Regions from separate parts of the Gracilibacillus sp. Marseille-QA3620 genome, predicted to be linked through region 1. Evidence: a T-box and tRNA genes for the amino acid it is inferred to sense, from the RefSeq annotation. Region 1 holds a T-box; the other holds one or more tRNA genes.
What was found. A T-box is a leader RNA that pairs with one kind of tRNA and senses whether it is charged. The one in region 1 lies ahead of trpS (tryptophan--tRNA ligase), so its partner is inferred to be a tRNA-Trp.
Positions count from the first base shown of each region.

Region 1 (14,838 bases):
TGATCTCTCTTTAACGACTGGATGGTGCCAGTGAGCGAATCAGTCTCACTTGATTCCTTAATAGTGACAAAAACATCGTTGCCAACTTGATAATCTATATCATATGCTCCCGAATCAGAATACATATTGGTTAAAGAAATCACCTGACCCTTTAGATCACCATTTCTCATGACTGCTTTCATTTCCTGCGTATAGAGGGAATCATGATTCTCAAATCGATCCAATAAGTCCTCCGTATCAACAGTCTTTACCTCTGTCACTTCTGCTATAGGCTTATCATAAAGTGCATGATTATGATTCACAAACACAATAGAAGAAAGGATGCAAATCGCAAGCAGGAGAGCGCGAAATAACGGTTTATTTACTTTCAACAAGAAGCTACGCAAGACAACACCCCCAGTACTAGAATCTTACTATATGTATTGGAGTTAGAATAGCAAGACTTTGTTTCCCTCGTCAATTAAATCCACAAAAAAGAAGATTCTGTTCAATCTTCATACCCTTTAATAAATTGGCTTCTGTTTTGTTCAAAAGAGAAGGGTTCGTTTATTTAAAAACACTTACAGGAATATCAATCAATTCCATTAAGGAAGAAAGAAAAAATAGTTGCATAAACAACTATCTATTATTATACTAATATAATGTTTATTGAATGAATGCATATAGTTGATAGGTAAATAACAGAATTGCATATTTTCTTTCTAAACAAATTCTGTAAGAGAGGGTGACAGTTAATATGAATAGTAATCATTCAGAGGATATTGGACGTTATATCGCGAAAATTTATTGTAAAGGGTCAGCCTTAATATCTAAAGAGCTCCAGGAATATGGAATCGGCTCTGGACAATACGCCTTTCTCTTACAACTTTACCGCAAAGACGGCGTAAGTCAGGAGGAGCTGGCAAAGCTTCTTTTAGTCGACAAAGCAACCGTTGCTAGAGCGATAAAGAAATTAGAGGAGGAGAATTTAGTTTATCGGGTTCGCAATGAAAAAGATAAACGCTATTACAAGGTTTTTATTACAGAAAAAGCATTGAACATTAAGGAAGAAGTATTTAATAAACTTCACGCTTGGGACGAAACCATCAAACAGAGTTTAACAAAAGAAGAAGAAGCACAGATGACTTATCTGCTGAAAAAAATCACAACCAGCTTATTGAAAGGAGAAAACCATTGAATAATCAAAACGTATTAGGCACAGAATCAATCGGAAAACTTTTATTGAAGTATTCAGTTCCTGCCATTATCGGGATGATCGTGAATGCTCTATATAATATTGTAGACCGTATTTTCATCGGGCATATCCCTAATGTGGGCCCAATGGCCATTACAGGCGTTGGAGTTACAATGCCGATTATGACACTAATATTGGCATTTGGGATGTTAGTGGGAATCGGTGCGACAGCAAGTATATCCATTAAACTAGGGCAAGGCAATAAGAATGAAGCAGAGCAAATTATCGGTAATGCGACTAAGCTAATAATCTTCCTTGGAATTGGATTAACTGTTCTTGGGCTACTGTTTTTAAACCCATTGCTGCGCTCGTTCGGAGCAACTGATCAAACCATTGTTTTTGCTAAAGACTATATCCAAATCATCCTTATCGGAATTATCTTTAACCTATTCGCTTTTGCCTTCTCACATATGACGCGTGCAGATGGACATCCTAAATTAGCAGCAATCGTTATGGTAGTGGGCTGTGCAATTAATATGATCTTAGACCCAATTCTTATCTTCGGTTTTGATTTAGGTATCCAAGGAGCGGCCATTGCTACTGTTATTTCTCAGGCGATTACAGCATTCTGGTTATTATTCCATTTCACAAAAGGTTCATCTGTATTAAAAATTTCATTAATCAACATGAAACTCAACATATCGATTATCAAAACAATCTTCGCAATCGGTATGGCGCCTTTCGCTATGCAGCTTGCCTCTTGCTTTGTACAAATATTTGCAAACAATACATTGATGACCTATGGCGGAGACATGGCCATTGGTGCAATGACCGTGATTAACTCCATATCATTGTTCTTCCTAATGCCGATTTTCGGTATTAATCAAGGCTCTCAGCCAATTATCGGTTTCAACTACGGGGCAAGGCAATATCATCGCAGCAAAAAAGCGTTGATCTATTCAATCATTGCGGCAACGGTCGTTTTAAGCCTTGGTGCAGCAATGATTCAATTATTTCCTGCGTTCTTCGTTGGCATTTTTAATAATGATCCTACTCTTACTCAAATGGCGGTAGAAGGGATGAAGATCTTCTTATTTGCCCTTCCTATTTTAGGCATTTCAGTAGTGGGACCTAACTATTTCCAATCAATCGGAAAACCTAAAATCTCCTTATTATTAAGCTTGATGCGCCAGGTTCTGCTGTTTATCCCTTTACTATTCATACTTCCCCGCTTTATGGGGTTAAAGGGAGTATGGTTTGTCATGCCTATCAGTGATTCAATTACAGCCGTTACCACCCTATACTTCCTGCGCCGTGAAATGAAAAGGACAAGAGGTCAGATTTCTTATCCAAAAGAAATGGAGGACTCCTTGGCCGGCTGATGAAAGAATCGAAAAGGCAGAGATGTTGTTTGAACAATACCTCTGCCTTTTTCTATTTAAAGTCCCTTCAACACCACTGTTCATCCTAGTACATTTTGCACCCTTTTTGATAGGTAGTTCCTTAGAGATAACAGCTCGAACTTATTAAAGGTATATGTATCTTTCCAACCCGAATAACCATCGATTGCTTTATTAAGCGTAATGGCAAATTCTTTTGGTAATACTCTTACTCCCCAGCTCCCAGCCTCTTGCTTGGATGAGATGACTCCTTCTTCTAAATACAAAAGCACCCTTAATACATTAAGTGAACAATAGATTGGGTCTTCTTCCATACGCTCTAAACACTCTACATAATCGCCTAAAATCGACGAAACGTAATCAGACTTCGGAATTAGAGGAAATACTTCATTGATTGAATCACCATCCACACATACGCCTCTATGATTGATAATGGTCATATGAGCCGCCAAATCATTGTCAGCATGTACTTCATCATTCAAAAACTGATAGGTATCATTTAGTAAATCCTCTGTATATCGCTCTCTCCAGAACTCGCTATAATGTAAATCAAAGGGACAAGGATGCTGCCAATGCTTTAAATGTTCTTCACAAATAAAACTAATCTCAAGAGCAAAAGGAGAATAGGAATGATGTAGACAAAATCGTGCTAAATCCCTTTTTACTTCTGTTGTCATGAAAATTTTCGTTATCACCAAAACATCCAAATCACTCCTTCTAGGATTGAACCCTCCCATTGCTAAAGAGCCATGTAAATACACTCCTCTATAATTGTCCTTAAGAATCCCCTTAATAGATTTAGTTAAAGTATAGACATAATCCTTTATTTCACCAGGACACGAATACCAGTTGTACCCCATCTTCCAACTCCCTCTCTCGTTTTATTACCCAGCCATATATAAGATTACGTTAATAAAGGGATTTGATTGATTTGACAGCATCAGTAAAGAAACAAATCGTTAATAAGCCTATAATCATAACAATAGTTGATAACGAATCATTTGATGTAAAGATGCCGATAAAAACCAAAATCATTCCTAAATAAAAACCTGGATCACCAAATTGTTCAATTGATACCTCTTCCTTAATACTAATCTGATCTTGCAGCTTTTTATCATTTCTTATCAAATCATCAACGGTCACCCCGAATAAATCACTTATCCTAATTAGATTTTGAATATCAGGATACCCTCTACCGCTTTCCCATTTATACACAGCCTGACGAGACATATTCAATTCCTTGGCTAATTCATCTTGAGACCATTTTCTTTCCTCTCTCAGAGTCTTTAATTTACTTCCAAAATCATTATCCATATCCGATATCTCCTAATAAAATCCTACAACAAAAATGGGATAGTATGGAATAAACTTATCGTTACAAACGTAAACAGCAGGTTTACATTCAATGCAGCCTCTAAAAAAATCTCCTCTTCCCTCACATAAAAAAGAGAGCTGATCATTCAGCTCTTGATAAGAGGAACTTGAACTTTTAAATTTTCTTTTATACTTCCTAAGAAGCAATAGCTGTTATCCAAAAACAGCTCGCTGTAAGGATAGCCAGAGGTGTCATAACTAACCTTTCCTTTCTGCTCTTAGAAAACCCATTCATCATTGCATTAAGCGTAAGATATGAGGCAAATAAAAAACAAAGGCCCCTGGTAATGCCAATCGAGAATAAAGAAGGAATGATGTCAGCAGTCTGTAAGATAATGATGATCGCAAATAACTGAATCAGCACAGAACAGCCACAAGCCACTCTCAATCTAATCGGCATGACCGTGTATTTACCGCCCATTGCAAATTCTCCATATGGGAACCCGAAAGCCAGCAAAGTATATAAGCATGCAACCAGCAAAAATAAGCCGCCTCCAATGAAAGCAATAATCATCTAGTTCTCCCCCCTGTAAAGCATCATCCTTTCATTCTTATTATCCTTCATTTTTGTTTATAACCTATATCTCCAACAACTGAAGTCTTAGCTGCTTTTATTTTTAATCTCCTCCAATAGAGAAATCATTTTTTCATTCTGTTCAATGATGGTCTCATTTTGTCTTCTTAATTTCGTGAAATCAAAGAGATATACGAATAAGATTATTACTATAAGAATCATCAAAAGCCTAAGCCCCCCCTTTTCTATTACGTGTATCTCAACCTTTATAGCACTCCTAATAACTAAGAATCCAAACATTCCACAAATGAATACACCCAGTCCTAGCAGGTATTTTCCTAGTTGTTCAATACATCATATATACAGCGAAAGATTTCTATCCTCCTAGATACCTTTTTGTAATAGTTTACCATTTAATTCTTTCTGCTGGGTAACCTTCTTAATAAGAATAGGTGCAAAAAAAGACCATCCTGTTTGGATGGTCTCATCAAGCTTATTTAACATACTTCTTCTTATATTCCTCGAATTCCTTTTTAGAGCATAACACATGGTGTCCTGGAGCAATTTCACGCATTTCAATCTCTTCATTTTCACCATATTGATGGACCTCTGGATTGTACGCTTTTCTGCGGCGCGTTCTTTCGCTGTCAGGGTCCGGTAATGGAATGGCAGATAATAAGGATTGTGTATATGGATGCATTGGATTCTTATATAAATCCTCACTGTCCGCAACCTCGACTAATTTTCCATAATACATAACACCAATACGGTCACTAATGTATTTAACCATGGATAAATCATGGGCGATAAATAAATACGTTAATCCTTTTTCTTTTTGAAGATTCTTCAAAAGGTTAACGACCTGGGCTTGAATAGATACGTCAAGTGCAGAAATCGGTTCATCAGCAATGATGAACTCCGGCTCTACTGCCAGCGCTCTCGCAATCCCAATCCGTTGTCTTTGACCGCCGGAGAATTCATGCGGATAACGGTTCGCATGGTCACGGTTTAGACCTACTGTTTCCAATAGTTCATAAACACGGTTCATGCGGTCCTCTTTTGATTTCGCCAGACCGTGAATATCAATACCTTCCGCAATGATGTCAGCAACTGTCATACGCGGATTAAGTGAAGCATAAGGGTCTTGGAAAATCATCTGCATGCCGCGGTTAAATTCTTTTAATTCCTTACGGCTCTTCTTGCCATGAACTTCTTTTCCCTTAAAACGAACTTCACCTTCTGTTAAGTCATATAGACGGATAATGGAGCGGCCTGTTGTCGATTTCCCACAGCCAGACTCTCCAACTAGCCCTAGTGTCTCCCCTTTATAAATATCAAAGGAGACACCGTCAATGGCTTTAACCATATTTGGCTTACCGACATTGAAATATTGCTTAATTCCTTTAACTTCAATGATTTTTTCTTTCGTAGCCATATTAGTTAATCCCTCCCACTTCTACAGGTTTATCAAAATTGGAGGCCATATGGCGAATTCGTGCTTGTACAGCTTCCGGAGGCGTAACTTTCGGTGCATCCGGATGAAGAAGCCAGGACTTCACAAAATGAGTCTCAGAAATTTGATAGTATGGAGGCTCCTTCTCAAAATCAATTTCCAGTGCATATTCATTACGCGGTGCAAATGGGCAGCCTTTAGGTGGATTGATTAAATCCGGAGGCGTTCCCGGAATCGCGATTAATTCTGTGTCTCCATCATTATCAAGGCTTGGCATGGAGGATAATAATCCCCATGTGTATGGATGACGCGGATCATAGAATACCTCGTCAACTGTTCCTGTCTCAACAATTTGACCGCCATACATAACAGCCACACGATCAGCTACGTTGGCTACTACACCCAAGTCATGCGTAATAAAGATGATGGATGTATCAATTTTATTTTGCAAATCCTTCATCAATTCAAGAATTTGTGCTTGGATGGTTACATCGAGAGCAGTAGTCGGCTCATCGGCAATAAGAACCTTAGGATTACAAGACAGAGCAATCGCAACGACTACACGCTGTCTCATACCACCTGAGAATTGATGCGGATATTGGTTCATCCGAATCTCAGGCTGCGCAATCCCAACGAGTCTTAGAAGCTCGATTGCCCGCTCACGAGCAGCTGCCTTACTGAAATTTTGGTGCTTGATTAAGCCCTCCATGATTTGTTTGCCGACTTTCATCGTCGGGTTCAAGGAAGTCATCGGATCCTGGAAAATCATAGAGATTTCCTTGCCGCGTACCTTTTGCATTTCTTTCTCGCTTAATTTCGCAATATCACGGTCTCCAAAGAGGATATGGCCTTCTTTAATAAATCCTGCTGGTTCAGGTAACAATCTCATTAACGCTTTCGTCGTAACAGATTTACCGGAACCGGATTCTCCGACAATCGCTAATGTTTCGCCTTTAAAAAGGTCGAAACTGACACCGCGGACAGCTTTTACTTCCCCACCATAGGTATTGAAGGAGACATGCAAATCTTTTACTTCTAGTAATTTATCCATTTTTTATTCTCCTCCGCTACTATTTTCTCATTTTTGGATCTAGCGCATCGCGCATTCCATCAGCTAATAAGTTAAAGCTCAAAATCAAGATACTGATTGTAAGAGCTGGAATAATCAATAAATATGGGAATGAACGTAAGTATCTGAACCCTTCATTCACCAGGGAGCCCAATGAGGCTTCCGGAGCAGCAATCCCTAAACCGATAAAGCTTAAGAACGCTTCTGTGAAAATGGCCCCTGGAATAGTGAACATCGATGTAACAATGATTGGGCCTAATGTATTAGGTAATAAATGTTTAAAGATAAGACTTGAATTTGTAGCTCCTAATGTTTTAGACGCGAGCACATATTCTTGATCACGAAGCTTCAAGAACTGCCCGCGGACCATTCGAGCCATACCTATCCACCCCGTAACAACCATGGCAAGCGTGATGGACAGTACCCCTGGCTTATCGAATATCAAAATCATCAAAATAACGACAATTAAATATGGAATCCCTACAAGCACCTCTATAATCCTCTGCATGAACGCATCAATTCTTCCGCCAAAGAAACCGGATACGCCGCCATAGGTAACTCCTATGAAGAATTCGATGACAGCTGCTAAGACGGCAATGTATAAGGAAATTCTCGCTCCATACCAGATCCTTGTCCATTGGTCACGTCCTAAATCATCTGTACCAAACCAGTGGTATGTGTCTTCATACCCCTTAGCCTCATACACATTGTTCCCATTTTTATCCGTTCCGTCAAACGGAAGCCAAGATATATTTTCAAGACCTTGAACTCTTGGCGGAAATTTTGATTTCCCTAAATCCTGTTCCTTAAAAGTGTATCCGGATACCATCGGTCCAAAAATCGCCAGAAGGACAAAGATGATAATCACTATTAATCCAGCAACGGCACCTTTGTTTTTGAACAATCTATGTCTCGCATCCTGCCAAAATGTTAAGCTTTTTCTTTCAATCTTTTCAGCATCATTACCTTTTGGACCAACAACCTGGAATAATTCAGGAGAGAGATTTTCATTTTGTATGTTTTTTTCCATTATTTCTTCCCTCCTGCTAAACGAATACGAGGATCAACAACACCGTAAAGGATGTCTACCACAAATATGACTAAGATAAATAGCACACTGTAGAAAATGGTTGTACCCATAATCGTAGTATAGTCATTCTGATTAATGGAGCTAACAAACTGGTACCCAAGACCAGGAATAGCAAAGATTTGCTCGATAATTAATGTTCCTGTCATGATATTGACTGCCATCGGTCCAAGAATCGTAATGATTGGAATTAAGGCATTACGAATTCCGTGCTTGATAACAACACTTGTACCGGACAGCCCTTTTGCTTTTGCTAGTGTAATATAATCGGATCCCATTACTTCAAGCATCTCAGAACGCATGAATCGGGCAATGGAAGCAATTACACCAGCGGATAATGCGAGTGTAGGCAGTATTGTATACTCAAAGCCTTCCCAGAAAGCAACAGGGAATACCTCCCACTTAACAGCCAAGAAGTACTGCAGGAAAGCAGCAAAAACGAATGATGGAATCGAAGCCCCTAGAACCGCAATGACAGTTGCACTGAAATCAACCCATGTATTATGCCGAAGAGCGGCAAATATTCCTAAAATAAGCCCCATAATTGTCCCAAACAGTAAGGCCTGGAAACCGAGGTGAGCAGAAGCTCCAATACGTGTCGCAATCAATTCTGTAACTGGGCGATTATCATACTGGAAGGATGTCCCTAAATCACCTTTAAGCAAATCTCCCATATAGTTAACATATTGCACAGGTACCGGGTCATTTAACCCATACTTCTCGTAAATAATCTCTTTTTGTTCTGCTGATAGCTTTTCTTGGTTCTTTAAGGGAGAACCAGGAAGCATTTTCATTAAGAAAAAGGTAGCAGTGGTAATAACAAAAAGGGTAATGATCATATAGAGTAATCTTTGTAGTGTAAATCGCAGCATAATTAGCCCCCCTTTTTTCTATCTAGCATCGTTAAATATACTAGTTGTCCTTTTATAAGTATTCTCTGTGGAATGGACTTATATGGCAATTTACAAGATTGTTCCAGCCATATAAGTAATCAATTAGATATTGCGACCCATTCCACAGAAAATAGATAACGATATCAACAACCTATTTAACATAATGCAACACTCAAAAAATTTACAGTCAATTCTGAATACAATCCCATAACTAGGGAAAAGGAGAGTACAAGCCCTTTTTTGGCTTGCACTCTCCTAGATAGGCTCACGAAGATTTTATTCCTCGATTGATACCCACTTGTAGCTGTAGTCCCCACCGAATGAGTGAGTAAGTAATCCTTTAACTTTATCTTTCATCAAGTAAGCTCCACCACGTTGGTAAATTGGGGCAATAACAGCTTCTTCTTCAATAAGAAGTTTCTCTGCGTCTGCCATAGCAGCATCACGTGCTTTTAAATCATCAAGAAGTGTAGTGCTAGCATCCTTGATTAATTTATCGTATTTAGCGTTGCTGAATTTACCGTGGTTATTTCCGTTGCCAGTTGTGAACATATCCAAGAATGTCATAGGGTCTTGATAGTCAGGGCCCCATCCAGAGAAGGAAATGTCGAAATCACCTTTTGCTTGAAGATCCAATTTATTTTGGAAAGGCTGTTGGCTGATTGTAAGCGTGAAGCCTTCAAGTACAGATTCCATTTGCTCTTTCAGGTATTCACCTGTTTTCTTAGCAGCATCAGAATCATAATTTAACAATTCAAGCTCAATTTTATCTTTACCAAGTTCTTTTAAGCCTTCAGCCCAAAGCTTAGCAGCTTCATCTTTATTTGTTTTAAGCATATCTCCGTTTACGTCACGGAAATCTTTGCCGTCTTGAGTTGTGTAGAATTGTTTCGGCACGATATAGTAAGCAGCAACTGAACCATTATTCAAAATAGTATCAACATAAGATTCTTTATCAAATGCCATTGTTAAAGCCTTACGGATTTTTGTGTTTGCTAGAATTTCATTTTCTTGGTTGAATTCCAAGTAGAAAACAGAAGCATCTGGTTCAGTTAGGAACTCTTCGGAATCCTTAAAGTTATCAACATGTTCAGCGGATAGGCCTACACGATCGATTTTACCAGTTTCATATAGGTTAACTGCTGTGTTTGTATCTTTAACAATCTTGAAGTTTACTGTTTCAAGCTTTACAGTATCTTTATCCCAATACTCTTTGTTCTTGGAAAGCTTAAAGCTTTCTTCATGTTTCCATTCAGATAGTGTGAAAGGACCATTATAGATTGTTGTATCTGCTTCTAAACCATATTTATCGCCTTGCTCTTCAACGAATTTTTGGTTTTGAGGCATGAATGTTCCAAAAGAAAGAAGTGATTTAAAATAAGGAACCGCATTTGCTAATTTAACTTCGAGTGTATTGTCATCAATAGCTTTAACACCTAGCTCAGAAGGTTTTTTCTTTCCTGAGTTAATTTCTTGGCCATTCTCAACTACATACATCATGTATGCATATTGAGCACCAGTGTCAGGATTAACAGCCTTTTGCCAAGCATAAACGAAATCGTGAGCTGTGACAGGATCGCCGTTAGACCATTTAGCATCTTTTCTTAATTTGAAAGTGTACGTTTTGCCATCTTCGCTTACTTCTGGCTCACCCTCAGCTACACCGTCAGTAACCTCATCGTTCTCACCTAAACGGTAAAGACCTTCCATAACGTTATTCATAACGTTGAAGGATACTGCGTCAGTTGCTAAAGTTGTATCCATAGATGGGATTTCAGACGATTCAACAACATTAAGTACTTGTTCTACTCCCTCTGTGCTCCCGCCGCCTTTGCTAGATGTACTGTCATCGCCAGAACATGCAGCCAAGAACGTGCTTAAAGCAAGAATCATCACAAGGAATAATGACACTTTTTTTGCTTTCATACAGTTAATGACCTCCCTATTTTTTTCTCTTCTAATTTTCAGAAGATTTCGTAACCAATAATAAATGCTTTCTGACAATTTTGCAATCTTTTTTTACAATTCCGTTAAGTTACTGTGTCAGTAGAAAGTCAAACCTGCCGTCAAAAGCTTGTTTTACTTAGGTAACGCATGAATAAACTAAAACAATCTTTTTATATTTTCAGAATATTCAAAACAGATACCTTGTAAATTAACTTTTAGAAAACATAGTAATATATTAAAATTTTATTTAAAATCTTTCAACTCCTAATTTAAAAAATAAACTTTTAATTTCAAAAAAGGTATAATATTATTACAACAACGCTAAACAAAATGGAGGACAATCATGATATCTCCCAGCAGACAATATTTGATTCTAAATGCATCCGCTCTTCTTATTGCATTAGCCTACTCTCTCTTTCAACCGGAAATCCTTCTTCCTTTCATTAATGCCTACTTTATGATTGGGCTCGTATACTTAAGTATCGGAGCGATGATGTTTGTTATCGGCCGCGGATTTTTCAGCATTTTCGCCCATAGCTATAAAAAGGTTATGAAGAGAAGTACAAAAAAAGAAGAATATATTTCCGAGCTTTCGGGCGATACTGAAGAAAAAGGGCCTGATATGAAGGTGCTCACCTCCTCTTGGACCCGTCCGCTCATCTATTCCGGAGCCTTATCCTTTCTGATAACTTTTGCCTGTTCCTATATGATGATTAGGTAGTTGCCAAAAACGGGATATTTGAGTAAAATATCATTACTTAAAGCTTACTAAATATGACAGGCTATGATGGAGAATAGTACGGCAATTGAAAGGATCTCAGAGAGTTTGTGGTCGCTGCGAACAAACATCCCCCTTGCCCGAATGGACTTACCTGAGCCTCCTGCCGGAACTAATAGTATGGCATGGACGTTAATGCCCGCGTTATTGGGCAATCATGCTTTCATAATAAGCATGATATAGAGCCGGTTTATGTATGAAGATCATAAACAATTAGGGTGGTACCGCGAATCCCATTCGTCCCTTTTTTAAGAGGATGAATGGGATTTTTTTATTACTGAAAGGAGTTTTTAAGATGAAAACGATTTTTTCCGGCATTCAACCGACTGGAACAGTTACATTAGGAAATTATATTGGAGCAATGAGACAATTCGTCAAGCTTCAGGATGAATATCATTGCTATTTCTGTATCGTAGATGAGCATGCTATTACCGTTCCGCAAGACCGACTAGAGCTAAGAAAGAATATTAAGAGTCTTGCTGCTCTTTACCTTGCTGTTGGAATCGACCCTGAAAAGGCAACAATCTTCATTCAATCAGAGGTTCCGGCCCATACCGAGGCAGGATGGATTATGCAATGTAATTCTTATATTGGCGAGCTTGAAAGAATGACTCAGTATAAAGATAAATCACAGAAGCAGGCGGCCATTTCAGCGGGTCTGCTCACATATCCGCCATTGATGGCAGCCGATATCCTTCTATATAAGACCGATATCGTCCCTGTCGGTGATGACCAAAAGCAGCATGTTGAATTGACCCGTGATATCGCAGAGCGATTCAATAAGAAATACGGGGAGATCTTCACCATTCCTGACATTCAGCTCCCGGCTCATGGTGCAAGGATCATGGCCCTGCAAGAACCGACCAAAAAGATGAGTAAATCCGATACAAACCAAAAGTCAACCATCCGCCTATTGGATGACTTGAAGCAAATTGAGAAAAAGATTAAGAGTGCAGTCACTGATTCTGAAGGAATCGTGAAATATGACCGCGAGAACAAACCAGGCATCTCCAACCTGCTGGATATTCACTCTGCTTTAAGCGGAGAGCCCGTATCAAGCATTGAAGCACGATTTGAAGGAAAAGGCTATGGAGATTTCAAGGCAGAGGTTGCTCAGGTTGTCGTCAATACCCTCCGCCCGATTCAGGAACGTTACAACGAGCTGCTCAACTCTCCTGAGCTTGATGAAATACTTGATAAAGGTGCATTTGAAGCTAATAAAGCAGCTAATAAGACATTAACAAAGATGAAGAATGCCGTAGGGCTAGGCAGAAAAAGACGCTAAAACGCAAAAAAAGAGTGCAGATTACGCAAGCTTGCTTGCAGTCTGCACTCTTTTTCTATTCAGAAAAAACTATTTTCATAAGAAAAGGCCATCCTACAGCATGGATGGCCGGTCACCAACTTCCATTTCCCACAGCTTTTCAAAGAAAGGCTGACCTTTTATGAGACGTTCGCACAGCATTGTGTGCTTTCCTGTCCAGCCCTGCTTCATTTCATCAAATAACTTCTGCCATATTTCCTCAAAGCTCATTTCAAGCACATTGGAGTATTCCTCCGGGGCCCATTCCGTATACCAATAGCGGATTTCAGCTGTATTGCCGGCATTCTTTAATTGATCCAGTGCCATGAAGAGCAGCTGCTTCAATTGACGCTCACGCCTCGTTAGTCCAAGCATACTAGTTGGCGAGGGGGAGAGTATATGATATTCCTTCTTCTTGTAATCCGCGATCATAGAGGCATAATCATATTTTTCCGGTTCAATATTTTGGATCATTTCATAAGCCAATTGCTCCTGACGAGGAATAAGGCGGCTCTTGCGGATTGGGATACTGTAGCCAATCGTATCGATGGCAATAATGCCTGTCCCATCAGTTGCGACAAAGCAATAATCCATTGGAATACGTTCATGATTCTTGCGAATATAAGCCTTCTTATAGACTTCCTCCAAAAGGCTTGATGGAAGCTCCAATAAATCATTTTCGATGTAGTGAAATAAAACAGGCTCCAGCTTCAAAAGAGGCACTTGATCGAGTAATTCTACCGTGTCTTCTTTTCTCCACTCATGAAAACTGCAAATATTATAGCTATTTTCTTCTCCTTCAAACCAATTCACCCAAACATCATGGAGATACAACATACCAGAATATCCCTCGCTTCTATCCTATTTGTCAATCATTATAGGCAGAATTCATGGAAAATATTCCTGTTTCTACGGGAAATTCCGATTAATCCGTCTGTTCCCCGGCTAGTTCCTGCCAACGACTGATGATATCCTTGGCTGAATGAGTAAATAACGCTTTTGTCTTCAACCCTTTATATTCTGCATAATCCTTCACGACCCTGTATCCCGCTTCATACCCCCCCATCTTCGGCACACCGCCGCCGCCGAAAAGCAGCCTGTCATGCAGTGGATCATTTCTCTCCAGCTCAAAGTTGGGAACATAATTCGATTTAAGTCTTTTACGGACTTCGTCAGTTGTATGTCTTTTTGTCCAAGGCGCCAAATACGGCGTACCGCAATATTCACTCACTGCATATTCAGCCAAGCCTTCCATCACAATCGAGCTTGCCAAATTGCTTTCCATTCTTTCATCCAGTATAGAAAGGCGTGTAGCATGATGATATTCATGAACAAATAAAGCTTCTAACTCCTTCTTCTCAATATCCCCAGAGACAAAGAGAAACAGTTTATCGACAAAGGCGAGTCCCGCCTTCCTTTTTTCAGCAGGCCTGAAAAGTCTAAGGCCCTCCATTGCCACAGGAAAAATGAAGATAGGAATATCCGGTCCATTCCATTCCTTTTGATACTTCTTGAAATATCCTTCTGCCTCATCCCATATAGCTCTTTCCTTCATCTGTTCGTAGATAACCTTAGTCCTTTTATTGGGACGATACATTCCCGTCTTTTTTAACGTTTCAATCAATGCTTGTTCCTGGGAATGAACCGTTTCTAATATATGGTCTTCCACCTTCCTCATATCTCCAAAAGACTCATCAAGCCATTTGTCTGTCCTGATAATGCCCATCTTTGTTCACTTCCCCAAATCATTTGCTCCTGCATTATATGAAGACCCCTATGTTTTGGGAATGGTGAATAGGCACAATCCAATAAAAAAAGCAGGAGACTAGCCAGAAGGATTCATCTT
Region 1 is NZ_CM143102.1:1,067,443-1,082,280, reverse strand. It holds gene ACY8DX_RS05520 (YibE/F family protein) at 1-386, opposite strand, end outside; gene ACY8DX_RS05515 (MarR family winged helix-turn-helix transcriptional regulator) at 737-1,177, shown strand; gene ACY8DX_RS05510 (MATE family efflux transporter) at 1,174-2,556, shown strand; gene ACY8DX_RS05505 (aminoglycoside adenylyltransferase domain-containing protein) at 2,637-3,434, opposite strand; gene ACY8DX_RS05500 (helix-turn-helix transcriptional regulator) at 3,484-3,888, opposite strand; gene ACY8DX_RS05495 (hypothetical protein) at 4,085-4,462, opposite strand; gene ACY8DX_RS05490 (hypothetical protein) at 4,550-4,684, opposite strand; gene ACY8DX_RS05485 (ABC transporter ATP-binding protein) at 4,956-5,897, opposite strand; gene ACY8DX_RS05480 (ABC transporter ATP-binding protein) at 5,899-6,966, opposite strand; gene opp3C (oligopeptide ABC transporter permease) at 6,986-8,014, opposite strand; gene opp3b (oligopeptide ABC transporter permease) at 8,014-8,943, opposite strand; gene ACY8DX_RS05465 (peptide ABC transporter substrate-binding protein) at 9,241-10,890, opposite strand; gene ACY8DX_RS05460 (DUF3899 domain-containing protein) at 11,255-11,632, shown strand; T-box leader at 11,687-11,937, shown strand; gene trpS (tryptophan--tRNA ligase) at 11,985-12,974, shown strand; gene ACY8DX_RS05450 (YjbA family protein) at 13,068-13,829, opposite strand; gene ACY8DX_RS05445 (DUF2268 domain-containing putative Zn-dependent protease) at 13,918-14,718, opposite strand.

Region 2 (14,838 bases), 810 kb from region 1:
CTGGTGATCAATTTCTTTTGATAGTCCTGCTCGGCCTTGATGCTATTTTCGATGCGCTCGGCCTCGAATTCCTCATTGATGGTCATCCAATCATACAGAGCTTTAAGCTCCCATGCCTTGTGCACCTCTTCAGGCATTGGCATATCCTTCGATAACGTGCTCATCATCCATTCCGCCGTCTTAGGTGCTAGGGCTTTGAATTTAGCATGAAGATTAAAGAATACAATGACTTCCTCTCTCTTCTTCCTTAAACCCGTTAGTTCATCCAGATTCTCATGCCACCTTGAGGCATCCTTCTCCTCTAAGATAGCCATAAACGAATGCACAATCGGGTGAACATGTTGCTCCTTTGAAAGCTCGTTCAGCTGCCCGATGTAGGCATGATAACCTGTTTCCCACTCTTGATAGCTGATGACATCATAGACATGCTCAACAGCTGTTTGCAGCTCCACATAAAAGGCATAGCTAAGCCAATTCGGCTGGTTCAACGATAGACGATTAGCTGTTTCTCTAAAGCCTTCGATTAATTGACCTAGCTGCATGGTCTTTTCATAGAGGGTAATTTCTTGATCAATAACACTAAAGAGACGTTTGTCATCGATGTCGATATGGGTTCCGCCAATTTCATCGATATTCGCATTCCACGTGCGGACTGCCTCATCTTTTTTCTTTTTCAAAAGTAGGTGCTTCTGCAGGATGTCTATCTCCTCAACTGTCCGTACGGGCTGGCCGTTAAGGACAGGCGTTTCCCAAAGGTATTTCGCGTTTTTCCCCTTCGTCATCGTAAAAATAAAATTCGGTTTCTTATTCTCTCGCAGGCGTTCTCCAAAAATTAGAATATCTGACTCTAACTCATAATCCGACTTATTTGGAAGGATGATTTTATGTTGAATGATCGTCCGATTCATAACCGTCATTTCTTCATTCAATGCCTTCATGTCACGGAAGAAGGACGTCCACCGTTCTTTGCGTGAGCCTCCTGCCAGATAGTCTTCGAGGATTTTCTGTGAGGAGGAACCTTCCTCGAAATCGTTTTCATAGACCAAAATCTCCGCAAGCTCCTGCTTTACTTGCTCGGCATAGGCCTGGTCAGGAGGGAATTGAACTTTGTCGGTATACGTGATGGCTTGATCATGCTTTTCTTGGAGTTCTCTTCCTGTCGTAAGCCAGCTTTGCATTTCCTCTATGCTTTTTAGCAGATTTGATTCAGGGAGAACGGAATCCTTCAAGCCAAGTTCCTTTTCATTTAGTGTACCTCTCAGTTCCCATAACTGATTGAATTCCTGTTTGGATAAAGGAAATTCCGTACCCATGGCAACCTTATCGAGAATCCACTGATAATCTACGGATTCCTCCGTAAGCATTTGCGCGACATCTGCTTTCGTGACAGGATTCCCTTTATACTCGATGCCCAGCTTCTCGCTTTTGCTGTATTCAAGCAGCTGGTGTTTGAGCTTGGCTTCCTTTCGTCGACTCTTATCCAGCTCTTCCTTGTCGCACGCAATTTCCGTTTCCAGCTTTTCGGTCGATAGATTCCCGAGTTGTTCGGAGATGGTCCGGATGGAGTTCTCGATTTCTCTAAGAGAGTCTCTTCCTCCACCGAGAACCGGCACACATAAATCCCGAATTTCCGCCGGGATTTTCTCCTTCAACACTTTCAGCGGATTTTCCTTTTGGCTCGTGATGAGAATCTTCTTCCCATGGGCCAATAGGTGAGAGACGATATTCGCAATCGTATGGGTTTTCCCTGTCCCAGGAGGTCCTTGAACCGTCAGACCGTAATTCGTTGCCAAGCGACGCGCGATTTCCTTCTGCTCTTCATTGGCTGGCAATGGGAAATATAAATCCGTCGCCACCTTATCCCACTTCAGGCTGTTCTCTTTCTGATCAAAATTCACTTCATCCCCGACAATGGAGGCAATCGTGGCTGGATCCTGAAAATCCTCCTGCTGCATCAATTCGATAATCTGTTCTAAATCATTTTTGAGGACTTGATTATCCTTTTTCCGAAGAATCAGGACATATTCATCCACATGGCCGACAGGATCTTTGGAAGGATTGATTGGTTCATCCCCCATCGCCACACGGCCACTCGCATCAATGATGTTCATAAATTGATTTGATAAATCACGGACATCTTCCTCGAACACATCTCGATAGTGTGCGGTTTGACTAATCAATTGGATTTCATCATTGTTCGGAAGCGGAATCCCGCTCAAGATATTCAATTCAAGCTTATAACCCTGATTCGTTGGCTTCACAATAACGATTCCCTTATCAGCATCAAGCTCAATATCCAGTTTGGTCGTGAACAAAGGATGAGAAATGGTCCCCACTTCATGTTTCCATGTAAAAATGGTCTGCCCTAACAGCAGCTCCAGTCCTTCACCCTCCACCTGGAATTCTTGATGCAGCTTAAAGAAACGTTCATACAGAGCCTGAACGCTTTTCATCCTTGTCATATTAGCCGCCCAATCGCTCCAGGCTGCTTTCCATTCGTTAAAAAGTTTAACCCGATTCGGATCTTCATCGAAGCGGACTTCTACCTGCGTGTCCCCTTCCGTCATTACCTTTGAATCAGGGATTTTCGGAGAATGCTTCTCGTTATCATATGAGTAGGTAATCCACTCCCTAATGGACTCATCAGGATCGGGAGGTGTGCTATCGGCATCACTCACGGTTTGCCGATGTATTTCTAGAATAGCATCACTATCTTCTCCCTCCCCCATTAAAAACACGCCTTCCCCGTATTCTTCAAGGGCCGACTTAGTCCACGTTTTTTCATACTCTTTATATTCACGGATAACCTTAAAACGCAGGTTATTCACAGCTAATAAATATTCAAATAACTGCTTTGCTTTGTCACTCAATCAAAAGCACCTCTTTATATTTTCATATAGTAAATATATCACAATGTCATAGAGAGGAATAACTGTAAAATATAGTAGGGTAAATGAGCTTATTAGTAATGGAATGAATTGAGGGAATAATAAAAACAGTGCACATGAATGATGGTGTGCACTGTTTTCAAATTGATTAACTTTATACTATCTGCATTACTAAAGTTTCATCTATTTTTTCATTTAGATACATATAAGCCTTTTCAAAATGTATTATGTTTTAGACAAAAGGAATTTGACCATCTTTCTCTCAGCTTTTATTATTAGAAAATTGGCGGCAAATAGAAAAAAACCATGTACAACTTGTACATGGTTTTATGACCCCTACGGGATTCGAACCCGTGTTACCGCCGTGAAAGGGCGGTGTCTTAACCGCTTGACCAAGGGGCCAAATGGCTCCGCAGGTAGGATTCGAACCTACGACCGTTCGGTTAACAGCCGAATGCTCTACCACTGAGCTACTGCGGAATAATGATATGGGCCTAAATGGACTCGAACCATCGACCTCACGCTTATCAGGCGTGCGCTCTAACCAGCTGAGCTATAGGCCCGTTATGATTCTTTTTTGGAGCGGGTGAAGGGAATCGAACCCTCATCATCAGCTTGGAAGGCTGAGGTTTTACCACTAAACTACACCCGCATCTATGGGGCGGCTGATGGGAATCGAACCCACGAATGTCGGAACCACAATCCGATGCGTTAACCACTTCGCCACAGCCGCCATTTTGGCAGGGGCAGTAGGAATTGAACCCACACTGGAGGTTTTGGAGACCTCTGTTCTACCTTTAAACTATGCCCCTATTTGGATGGTGGAGGGGGACAGATTCGAACTGCCGAACCCGAAGGAGCGGATTTACAGTCCGCCGCGTTTAGCCACTTCGCTACCCCTCCGTCATGAAGAGTGCCGGCAAGAGGACTTGAACCCCCAACCTACTGATTACAAGTCAGTTGCTCTACCAATTGAGCTACACCGGCATGACATATTAGTTTTCGTTATCATAGATCATTAATTTAATCATGAATGGCGGTCCGGACGGGACTCGAACCCGCGACCTCCTGCGTGACAGGCAGGCATTCTAACCAACTGAACTACCGGACCATTATGAAATTATGATGGAGGAGGAAGAGGGATTCGAACCCCCGCGCGGTTTGACCCGCCTCTCGGTTTTCAAGACCGATCCCTTCAGCCAGACTTGGGTATTCCTCCGTATAAGTGGTGGAGCCTAGCGGGATCGAACCGCTGACCTCCTGCGTGCAAAGCAGGCGCTCTCCCAGCTGAGCTAAGGCCCCATATGATTGTTAGAGTGGTCGGGAAGACAGGATTCGAACCTGCGACCCCTTGGTCCCAAACCAAGTGCTCTACCAAGCTGAGCTACTTCCCGTAAATAATGGCGCGCCCGAGAGGAGTCGAACCCCTAACCTTTTGATCCGTAGTCAAACGCTCTATCCAATTGAGCTACGGGCGCATACTTGGTAAATTTCGAGAGTGCCGAGGGCCGGTCTCGAACCGGCACGGTAGTCACCTACCGCAGGATTTTAAGTCCTGTGCGTCTGCCAATTCCGCCACCCCGGCATAGTACTTGGCATTGGAGCGGAAGACGGGATTCGAACCCGCGACCCCCACCTTGGCAAGGTGGTGTTCTACCACTGAACTACTTCCGCATATTAAGTGCGGGTGAAGGGAGTCGAACCCCCACGCCGTAAGGCGCCAGATCCTAAGTCTGGTGCGTCTGCCAATTCCGCCACACCCGCATGTTTTATAAATGGTGAGCCATGAAGAACTCGCCCCTGCAGCCCTCGTGCTTCTCTCTTTCAGGCTCTCTCGTTGACTGCTTTTTTATTTTAATCTGGATTCAACTAGATTGCAATATGGAAATTATGGAAATGATATTTTGTTTTTCTTCCTATATAAAAGAAATTAATAGCCCATGAATACTGCTATCATACACAGGAGTATAGGTTTCTCATCTGATGTTGGCACCTTTTTTATATGCCAAAGATTTAAAATTAATTTGAAATTAAAAAAAGGCCCCATACATAAACAGAGCCTTTCACTCAAACAAACTTACCACCTGTGGAACATTCTGTGAAACAAGAAAAACTGGGTCGTGACAGACACATATCTCCGGGATAAAGATAAATCAAAGTTAGCCAACCTCATTCTATAATCTTTAATTATACTTAAAAAGCTTCCAAATAAATAATGCCCAAAGAAGAATTCCAGTTATCACGAAAGGAAACAACATATTCCCAAAATCCAACTTAAATATTATAAATATAATAATAATTACGCTAAATATAATCGGTAAAATTAGTGTTTTTGTTTTTGTGGCAGGTTTAAGCCATACAAATTGTACAATCAAAAAGCCCAATAATATTAAAATCATTAAGTAAGTCATGACATCAGCTCTTTCTCATAAAAATTGAATATTAAAGCTAAATATATTTTAACACAAATCAATTCCATGATATAACAAAACAGAAATCTGTATACAGTTAGTCTTTTTATATATGAATAATAAATTCTACTATAATTCTGTTATAAAGACCTTCCTTAAAGTTGAGTTAATCGAGATTTAAAACTTTTTCAATTGCTAACTTAGCATCAACTATTTTATTCTCCATTTTACTATTTGTATTATCATATATAGATCTTTGACTAGTTCTTATTATTTTAGCCAGGTCTTCACTACTAATATCTTTGTATGTACTTTTCACCAATGCTGCAATCCCTGTTACATAAGCAGTAGCAAATGATGTGCCATCAGAGTATAAATAATCTCCCTCTGGTAACATTCCTAACACATCTTTTCCAGGGGCTGCCACTAAATTAGATGTTCCGTACCCAGAAAATTCATACATTTCACCTTTATTATCTACAGCTGCAACACATAAAACATTATCTAAATCAAAATTACAAGGATATGCAGGTGTTTTTTTTAAATCATTCCCTGCATTTCCAGATGAACATACGAATAGTATATCATCATATTTCCTCATTACTTCATACAAATTATAATCATAAGTAGTGTTATCCCAGCTACAATTAATTATTCTAACACCCAAACTATATGCATAATCCAAAGCTTTTATTGCATCGTCAAGATTTCCCGAGGATCCTCTCATGAATTTCAGAGGTAAAATTTTCACGTTTGGCGCTATCCCCCATACTTCATTACTCTTTTTATGAGCCCCCACAATTAAAGAAGTAATAAATGTTCCATGATAATCCCCTAGATAATCATCATAAACAGAGTTGTCGTTGTTATAAAAATCCCAGCCGTTAACATCATCCACGAAGCCATTATTATCGTCATCTAAATCATTGTTTGCAATTTCATATCTATTCACAAAGATACTCTCAGAAATCATAGGATTTGAAATATCAATTCCTGTATCAAGTACACCTACTATTATATCACTATCTCCTTTTGAAATTTCCCAGGCACTAACAGCATTAATATCATAGTTTTCAATTCCATTAACACCTTCTATCATTTGAGCTTTATTTAATAATGCCCATTGTTTGTTGGAAATCGATTTTTCTTCCAATTCCGTTACTAACTCTGTTTTATGATTACCTCCATATATAAATAATAATAATAAAAAAGCGGTGCTAATCATGATTATAATTCTTGATTTTGTCTTCAATTTTTGCATATTTACACCTTCAATGGTAAATAAGCACTCATTTCTTTAAGAAAAATGAGTGCTTCAAACCTTTTCAATTTTAGTATCTTATTGTTGAGCTTTTTTGTGCACTCTTATCATAACCTGTACCAATAGTAATTGACGGCGAACCAGAAATTGTTATTCCACTTACTGCAAGAATCTTATGAGCAAATTGTGAGAGAACTTTTGTATCATAACCTTTGAATTTTGTTTGATAAAGTGTAAATTTTATTGTACCTGTTTTATTTTGTTGCGTAGCTGAGGTATTTGATTGCTTTGTAGAAAATACTATACCTTTATTAGGTGTCTCTGTTTTTGACCAACTTTTTGTATTTTTTAATGTAGTATACTTACCCGTGTACCAATTACCTGAATAATACTTAGCCGTAGAAGAAATACTTTTTGAATTTAATCCTCCACCCCAAGAAACACCAATATAATCACTAAACGTATCTACAAAATATGGCGTTTTCCAGTTATATGTAACAGTCATACTATATGACGGCGCACTACTTGTAGAATTATTCACCTTTGTCATAGCGAAAGACATTTTTGAAGTAGCAATACTCCCAGAAGTTGTTACTTCTTTATCACCATTATCTTTTTTGACTTTATAATTTGGGTTCTTTTCTAATGATTTCTTAATCATTTTGTACTCGGGTGAACTTACATGATATCTCTCCTTCATTTCTTTTTCATTTAATGAATTTATTTGTTTTAAATTATTTCTAATTTGTTTTACATCATCTGCACTAAACCCATCCTCAAAAAGTAAGCTATCATCAGTATTTGTAAAGTATTCAAGCATTGATAAATTATCTATATCCATTATTGAAAAATTAACATCTACTAAATCCGGATTTTTATTGATTGCTTCTGCTATTTCCCTTTTATCTTTACTTTCCATTTCTTCTAATGTGTCAGCATCATACCCTGATTGTTCTAACACTTGATCAACTTTAATATCTGATAATAAATCATTAGAAGATGCTTGACTTTCAGCAAAAGTAGAGTTGACCAATACGCCACTTGTCAAAGCAACTACAGTCATCATACAAACGAATTTATTCATTTTATTCTCCTAACCTCTTTAAATATTATTTTGTGACCAATCCCATATACCTCCATTCTTAATTAATAAAAAAATGTTCCGAATAAAGCCCAGATTAATAAATTATACCAGTAGACATAGTCACAATAAGCAAATTATATCAGTATTTGAATTTATTTCCAACATTTTATTCACACTATTGTAATAATAGTTTCAATTTTGTAATAAATTTAACAGAGATAATTATTACTATACAAAACTATTTAAAGCGAATCTCCAGGTAGAAATGGAAGAGGATTGGCTATTTTCGAGGAATGACAGACATAAATCGCATAAACCTCTAATTTATGTAAAACTAATTAATTATTGAGCCAATTATATAATGTTGAATTCGAATCCAACATATAGTGATCGTTTTTATCCTGTCCAAGTTCATACATGACCTTTCGATAGTCATCAAAGTCATCTGAATGTTTATAATCAGAATTAGCGGTGATGATTTTTAACGATTGATAAGCATAGCTTTTCACATTTTGTATGGGCACTTTCCGATACCGTTCACTTTCAATCGTATCTGTCGCAAATTTATCAATCAATGTGACCCATTGTTTTTTGGAGTATCTCCCAATAGAGAATTCGCGATAAAACTGATGACAGGCATCGATTAATAAGGCTTTGAATCTAGCAGGTGATATAGGTTCCTTGAAATTACAATTGAAATCAGTTAAAGGTTTATTAAAGGGTTTATTTATCGTTTTATTATGCTGCTCTACCGGCTGCTCAGTAAGAGTATCAGAAGGATGCTCATTCGGCTGTTCACCTTCTTGAGTGACATTCACGATATAGATATTGGCTGATTGCTGATTATTTTTCCTTTTAGCATGATTAACAGACAAGACCCCTATTTTGGACAAGAGTCCAAAGAATCTTCTCACAGATGATAAGCTGACTTCCATCCTAAACCGCTCCTCAAACATTCGTAAGAAGTTGTGATACGTAATCGAAAATACGCCTTCCGCATTGACGGCTAGATCGGATACAAGATACGTCATTCTTATTTGCAAGTCTGTCAGTTCCCACCTGTCCTTAACAGCTTGGACAAATTTCTCTTTGTTATATGTACCTTTACTGTACTTAACCAACTCTTCTGGTCTGCCGTTAACTAACACCGTAAACCTCCTCCTTGTCATACAAGAAAACTTCTTAATAACACATAAGAAAAATTCCTTGTGAGTTTTCGGAACCATTTCTAGAATGGCAGGTTTAAGCGAATAAGATTTCTTGCCTGCTCTTCTAACCATTTCCCCATAGAGGAAATTAACATTCCCTCCTGTAGATAATTCCGAACCTTAGCCTCTAATAGCCATATACGAGTTTTCAATATCAGCGGGACCATAAAAAATTAATTTTATGGTTTGCTCCAGCTAGTTTAGTATCGGTTATTTAGTACATTTCACCAAAGTAGCGCAAGAACCACTTTATTCCAGTGTTTACATTACTATTTTTATCGGTAATCAGATTAGATTGAAAAACGAGTTGCGATGGAATAAAATGTAAATAATATAATAATAGAAAGGAATTATTTATATGGGTGTTAAAATAGATAAAGCAATTTACACTAAAACAAAAGAAGAGATAACACATATTGAAGCAGATAAGCGAGAACTAAACAAAGAAAAGTTCACCTGCGTTGATTGTGAGAAAGAACTAAAATTTAGAGTATCAGGAAAGAGAAGATTAGAAGATAGGACAATAGATATATCTCCTTATTTTTATTTAGTTAAGGGAAGAGAACACGGAGAAAATTGTAAGTACAATACATTTGGACAGATAGAAATTATCGCACGTAAACCAATGACATTGAAAGAATTTATGAAAAAAAAGAAACCAAATCAATATGCGATAAGGCTGCAAGTAGTTAAGGATGCAATGGCAGAAGCACCTGTAGAAGAGGAAGAGAACATAAATTCAAAACCAAAAGATAAAAAAGATACCCCAGAAATAGAATATAAAAATGTAGGAACAATGGCTCCTTATCTCAGCCGAATGAAGGATATCATGATACTGCGTTCTAGTATGGAAAAAAATAGCGATATCAAAAAATATCTAAAATTAGAATATAATAACAAGATGATTAGTTGGGATAAATTCTACTATGGTCCAGAACACGTTGATTTCCTAGAACTATCAAAATATTTTAGGAGTAATCCAAAACCGAAACACCCTGTTTGTATAGAAGGAGTAGTAAAGGGCTATGAGTGTAAGACAGATACAAAAGGTAGAACATACTATTCTTTTAAATTAGTAAAACCCTATGTGAAAGATATTCATTTAGATGGATATAAGCATGTCCCAAATGTGAGTGTAAATATTTCTGATGAAAATGAAGCATTAATTTATTTTATGAAAAAAAATTATAAAGAAAACAATAACCAAATTATATTATATGGAAATCCCAGTATAAAAATTGGCCAACAATCTAATGTTAAATATCATAATATTATTATTTGGATAAATCGAACAGCACAAGTGCATTTATTTAATGATATATTTGATAAATAATTTAAAGAATAAAAAGCTAACGCATATATATTTAAAGTGTACCCCTTATAAAAGACATTTTGAAAAAGCCTAGGGAACTAGTTGAAGCCGTCGACTGTATTTTTGCAGGCGGCAACTTCTTTAAATTTCATTGCCCTCGATAATGATTACATTTCCAGGTACTCCCTTGTTTAAAGTTACGCTGTAAGATATTTGGGCATGTGCGATGTTCCTTTGTTGCCTTGATCATCCGTCGACATGGTACGCTCTTCGAATGGGACAAATAATCACGAATTTCTTCATAATGCGGCCCTGCGTTACAGAAGTGTCATTTTAATTTGACGTGTCCTCGCGAAAATGATAAGCCTTTAGAATCATTCTCTTACTCTTTCAACCGCTTCATCTTTAGCCTTGCGCTTTTGGGCTGATGTTTCTAGAAAGTAGTTGTAGTAACCTGAACGAGATACGCCCAATACTTCACATAAATAGCTCACCATGCGTTTTAGATTGTATTTCTCAATCGTATGCTTAATCAGTTCAAACTTCCATTTTGGTTCGATTATTACTTCTTTAACAACTGTCTTTCGAGAAAGGCCAGCTCTTTTAATAGTTTATTCTCCGCCTCAAGCATTCGATTTTTTGCTTCTAACCGTTTAAGCTTTTCCTCTAGTGTCACTGCCGGAGTTAAAATACTCAATAACACCGATTTAAAATTCCTCACTAATCACGGATAATCGACGTATCACTACAAAAGAGAGGGATCGTCGATGTTGAAAATGGGGGATTTTATAATGATTCGAGAACTTTATCAAAAAGGATGGACATTATCAGCTATTTCAGAGGAAACAGGATTCGACCGAAAAACCATTCGAAAATATATTCATTCTGAAGAAACACCTTCTTCAAAATCGAGAATGAAACGGAAAAGCAAGTTAGATCCCTATAAGGCGTATCTCTTACAAAGAATTCAGGAAGGAACCACAAATTGCGTGGTCTTGCTTGAAGAAATTACAGCAATGGGGTATGAGGGGAAGAGTACAATTTTACGAGATTTTGTGCAGCCCTTCCGGGCACAACCAAAGAAACAGGCCACTAGGCGATTTGAGACACCTCCTGGGAAGCAAGCTCAAATGGATTGGGCGGAAGTCGGTGAAGTAGTGATGGATGGTCATCCACAAAAGGTTTATGCCTTTCTCATGATTCTGGGGTATTCCAGGATGAAGTATATTGAGTTTACGACAGATATGAAGCTCGAAACATTGATGAAATGTCACATGAATGCCTTCTCCTATTTTAACGGCATTCCGAATCAGATTCTCTATGATAATATGAAAACCGTCGTGACAAAGCACAGTCCAACAGAGATTCGTTTTAATCGTACGTTTGAAGATTTTTTAGCCTACTATGGGGTCGTCCCGAAAGCTTGTAAACCCTACCGCCCACAGACGAAAGGAAAAGTAGAAAGAACGGTGGATTACCTAAAGAAAAATTTCTTTCAACGAAAACATGAACCTACGCTGGAAGCATGGAATCATGACATACAGATATGGTTGGACAAAACAGCTAATAAAAAGAAAAATGAAACGACACAAGAACCGCCGGTTCAGCGTTGGCAAACGGAACAGCCACAGCTTCAAGCCTGGGGAATAAAGCCGTTATTCCCAACAAGCCATTGGGAAGTGCGGGAGGTAAGCAGAGATTGCTTTGTCTCTTACTTAGGAAAGAAATACTCTGTCCCTTTTCGGTATGCCGGTCAGAAAGTTAAGTTGAAAGTGACATTGGACAAACAGTTGGAAATATACGATGCACAAGACCGCATTGCCCAACATCCCATTATGACAGGAAAAGCACATATGCATATTCAGTTGGAGCACTATGAGAAGTCAGAAGAACAACAAAAAGAGCAGAAACAACAGAACTCCCCTGGTTTGCCGACCCCGGATTTCTGTCCTTCTACTCCACAGGTGGAAGCTCGATCTCTAGCCACCTACGCCGCACTCGAGGGGAATGAATCAGAATGAAATCCAGCCTTGAAGAACGACTCATCCAGTTGGGCTGGCATGACACAGCCAGTCAATTGGATGATCTGGTAGAGAATGCTTCTACCCATAATGTATCATATTTTGATTTTCTGCACACGGTTGTTTTACAGGAATGGGAACGTCGAGAATCAGCTAAATTAGAAAATCGAATCAAGCGCGCCAAACTTCCTTATACCAAAACCATTCATGACTTTGATTTTACGTTTCAGCCAAGCATCAATGAGCAACGTGTAAAGGAAACCCTTACCTGCCGGTTTATTGCCAATGGAGAGAATCGTCTTCTTTTAGGGCCACCTGGTGTAGGGAAAACCCATCTCGCCCTCTCTTTTGCCTTAGAAGCTCTGGCAAAGGGACATACCGCCTTGTTTTTGACGGCTGACCAAATGGTGGCAGAATGCCGTAAGGCAGAAACAAAAGGAAGCATTCCTAAATTGGCACAAAAATGGAGCCGTCCAGATTTATTGATTATTGATGAGGTGGGATACTTTCCTTTTGACGAGTTGACGGCAAATGTCTTTTTTCAAGTGGTATCCAAGCGATATGAACATGGAGCGATGATTTTGACCTCGAACAAATCATATATAGAATGGGGCAAAGTGTTTGGGGATGATGTCTTAGCGACTGCCATCTTAGATCGACTCCTTCATCATGCGGTTACCTTCAATATCAAAGGAGATTCGTATCGTTTGAAGGAAAAGAAAAAGGCTGGGATTTATCCAGCAGCGTTATCGAAGTAACGGCATCAGTGGGGAATTTTATTCCGGTGATAGTGGGGAAAACTAAAACGGTATTGACACTCTAGTGTTAATTCTCGATTTGCCGGTCTTCCAGAATTGATTTTACTTGTTGTAATCGTCAACCCAAAAGTTGACCATGTCGCTCATGCAAAAGTTGACCACCCTCTTGTTACTTCGAATAAGTCTCTTTGAGACGATAGCTTTCTCCATTCATGGGGATGATGTGTGCCTTATGGGTTACTCGATCCAACAAGGCGGCGGTCATCTGTTCATCGTGAAAGACCTCTACCCATCGACTAAATTCCCGATTACTCGTGATAACCATACTGCCTCTTTCATAACGTGCCGAGAAAAATTGAAAGAGTAATTCTGCTGCTTTCTGGTGGTAGGGGATATAGCCCAGTTCATCGACAATTGTGACATCTGCGGCCAACCATTGCTTTTCTAACTGAAGCAGTCTTTTTTCGTCCTGAGCTTCCATCAGTTCATTGGATAGGCGGGCGGCCGTATAGTATCGTACAGTATAGCCCTGTTCAATCGCTTCTTCTCCTAGCGCGATGGATAAATGTGTTTTCCCTGTTCCCGAGTTCCCGATGAATATGACATTCCTTTTCTGTTGAATATATTCCCCTTGAAAGATGTCCAACATGCGCCTTTTAGGTACGTGAGGGGCCTCTTCAAATTGAAAAGCGAGAAGGTCTTTATGTACCGGAAACTGCGCTTTTTTTCTGGCTGTCGCTTTCTTTTTGATTTCTCGCTCAGCTACTTCAATCGCTAATAAATGAAAAAGAAAGTCTTCATAGGTGATTTGTTGCTCATTTGCTTCACGCAAATAAGCGTCCACTTGCTCACGTATGGCTGGTAATCGTAATCTTTTTAGATATTCATCCATTTGATATCGATGTGTGCTCAGTGTAGATACCTTCCTTTCTGTAATAATTGATCATATGGATCGAAAGTAGGCGCCTTGACTGCGACAGATTGGTCCATTTTATAGTTTATGGGGGATGGCTTCATGATTTCTGGCTTCGTCATTAGATACAGATAATGCTTGACGCTATCAGCTGTATATAGCTGCTCTTTTACACTACTTTCAACCGCCTGTTTGACCGTTTCGATCGAGAACTCCCGATGGAGTTTTAGTAGTTTAATGAATTCTTTTCCATGCCCATATTTAGAAAGAGTACGACGATAAAATTCTTGATAACTGGCAGGAAGGTTCGCTCTGCGGACAGGGCGTGCATGCGGAATGGCCCTTGGTTTTCTCTCTAGTTCATCCAAATAATGATCCACTTCAAATACTTCATGAAATCTTTCATAGGAACGTTCATGCTTCGCTACACATTGCCCGCCTAGCCAGATCTCAATATGATTGACATAGGCATATAGGTGAGCGTCTTTTTGTCCTGCATATCTTGTTGGGACGGAGTAGGCATTGGTTTCAAAGTTTACCAGGGACAGGCTATTAACACTGGCTTTCACCTTCCTGGCACAAGGATGTTTACTGATGATCGGCAATAGTTGCACACGCTCTTCCTGAAATCGTTCACCCACCTTTTCGTTTGTTTTGGGTACGAAGGTTTCTTCATAGGCATTACATTGTTCCATTAAATAGTGATTCAGCTCCAGAATTTCACTAACCTGAGGAACCGGCACAAGGAATTGAGCTCTGGCTGTTTGTACCAGCTTCTCCACTTGTCCCTTTTCATTTCCTTTGGCGGGTGCACAAAATTGGGCATCAAAGAGATAGTGGGAGCGAAACTGGACAAAAGCTTCCTGTTCTTCTCGCTTCGTTCCTTCTAACACCTTCTTTACAGCTGTTTTCATATTGTCATAGACTATCGTTTTCGGAACACCACCAAAGTAATCAAAGGCGTCTGCGTGGCCTTGGAATA
Region 2 is NZ_CM143102.1:1,875,453-1,890,290, reverse strand. It holds gene ACY8DX_RS09615 (AAA domain-containing protein) at 1-2,870, opposite strand, end outside; tRNA gene ACY8DX_RS09610 (tRNA-Glu) at 3,219-3,290, opposite strand; tRNA gene ACY8DX_RS09605 (tRNA-Asn) at 3,294-3,368, opposite strand; tRNA gene ACY8DX_RS09600 (tRNA-Ile) at 3,378-3,451, opposite strand; tRNA gene ACY8DX_RS09595 (tRNA-Gly) at 3,467-3,540, opposite strand; tRNA gene ACY8DX_RS09590 (tRNA-His) at 3,546-3,621, opposite strand; tRNA gene ACY8DX_RS09585 (tRNA-Trp) at 3,627-3,700, opposite strand; tRNA gene ACY8DX_RS09580 (tRNA-Tyr) at 3,708-3,791, opposite strand; tRNA gene ACY8DX_RS09575 (tRNA-Thr) at 3,803-3,875, opposite strand; tRNA gene ACY8DX_RS09570 (tRNA-Asp) at 3,923-3,999, opposite strand; tRNA gene ACY8DX_RS09565 (tRNA-Ser) at 4,015-4,107, opposite strand; tRNA gene ACY8DX_RS09560 (tRNA-Ala) at 4,115-4,190, opposite strand; tRNA gene ACY8DX_RS09555 (tRNA-Pro) at 4,206-4,282, opposite strand; tRNA gene ACY8DX_RS09550 (tRNA-Arg) at 4,290-4,366, opposite strand; tRNA gene ACY8DX_RS09545 (tRNA-Leu) at 4,388-4,473, opposite strand; tRNA gene ACY8DX_RS09540 (tRNA-Gly) at 4,488-4,562, opposite strand; tRNA gene ACY8DX_RS09535 (tRNA-Leu) at 4,571-4,652, opposite strand; gene ACY8DX_RS09530 (S8 family serine peptidase) at 5,466-6,560, opposite strand; gene ACY8DX_RS09525 (hypothetical protein) at 6,631-7,644, opposite strand; gene ACY8DX_RS09520 (hypothetical protein) at 7,983-8,792, opposite strand; gene ACY8DX_RS09515 (hypothetical protein) at 9,211-10,185, shown strand; gene ACY8DX_RS09510 (hypothetical protein) at 10,727-10,861, opposite strand; gene istA (IS21 family transposase) at 10,932-12,185, shown strand; gene istB (IS21-like element helper ATPase IstB) at 12,182-12,943, shown strand; gene istB (IS21-like element helper ATPase IstB) at 13,113-13,835, opposite strand; gene istA (IS21 family transposase) at 13,853-14,838, opposite strand, start outside.
Region 2: it has a tRNA-Trp gene. The T-box ahead of trpS (tryptophan--tRNA ligase) is inferred to sense a tRNA for this amino acid. The anticodon was not compared.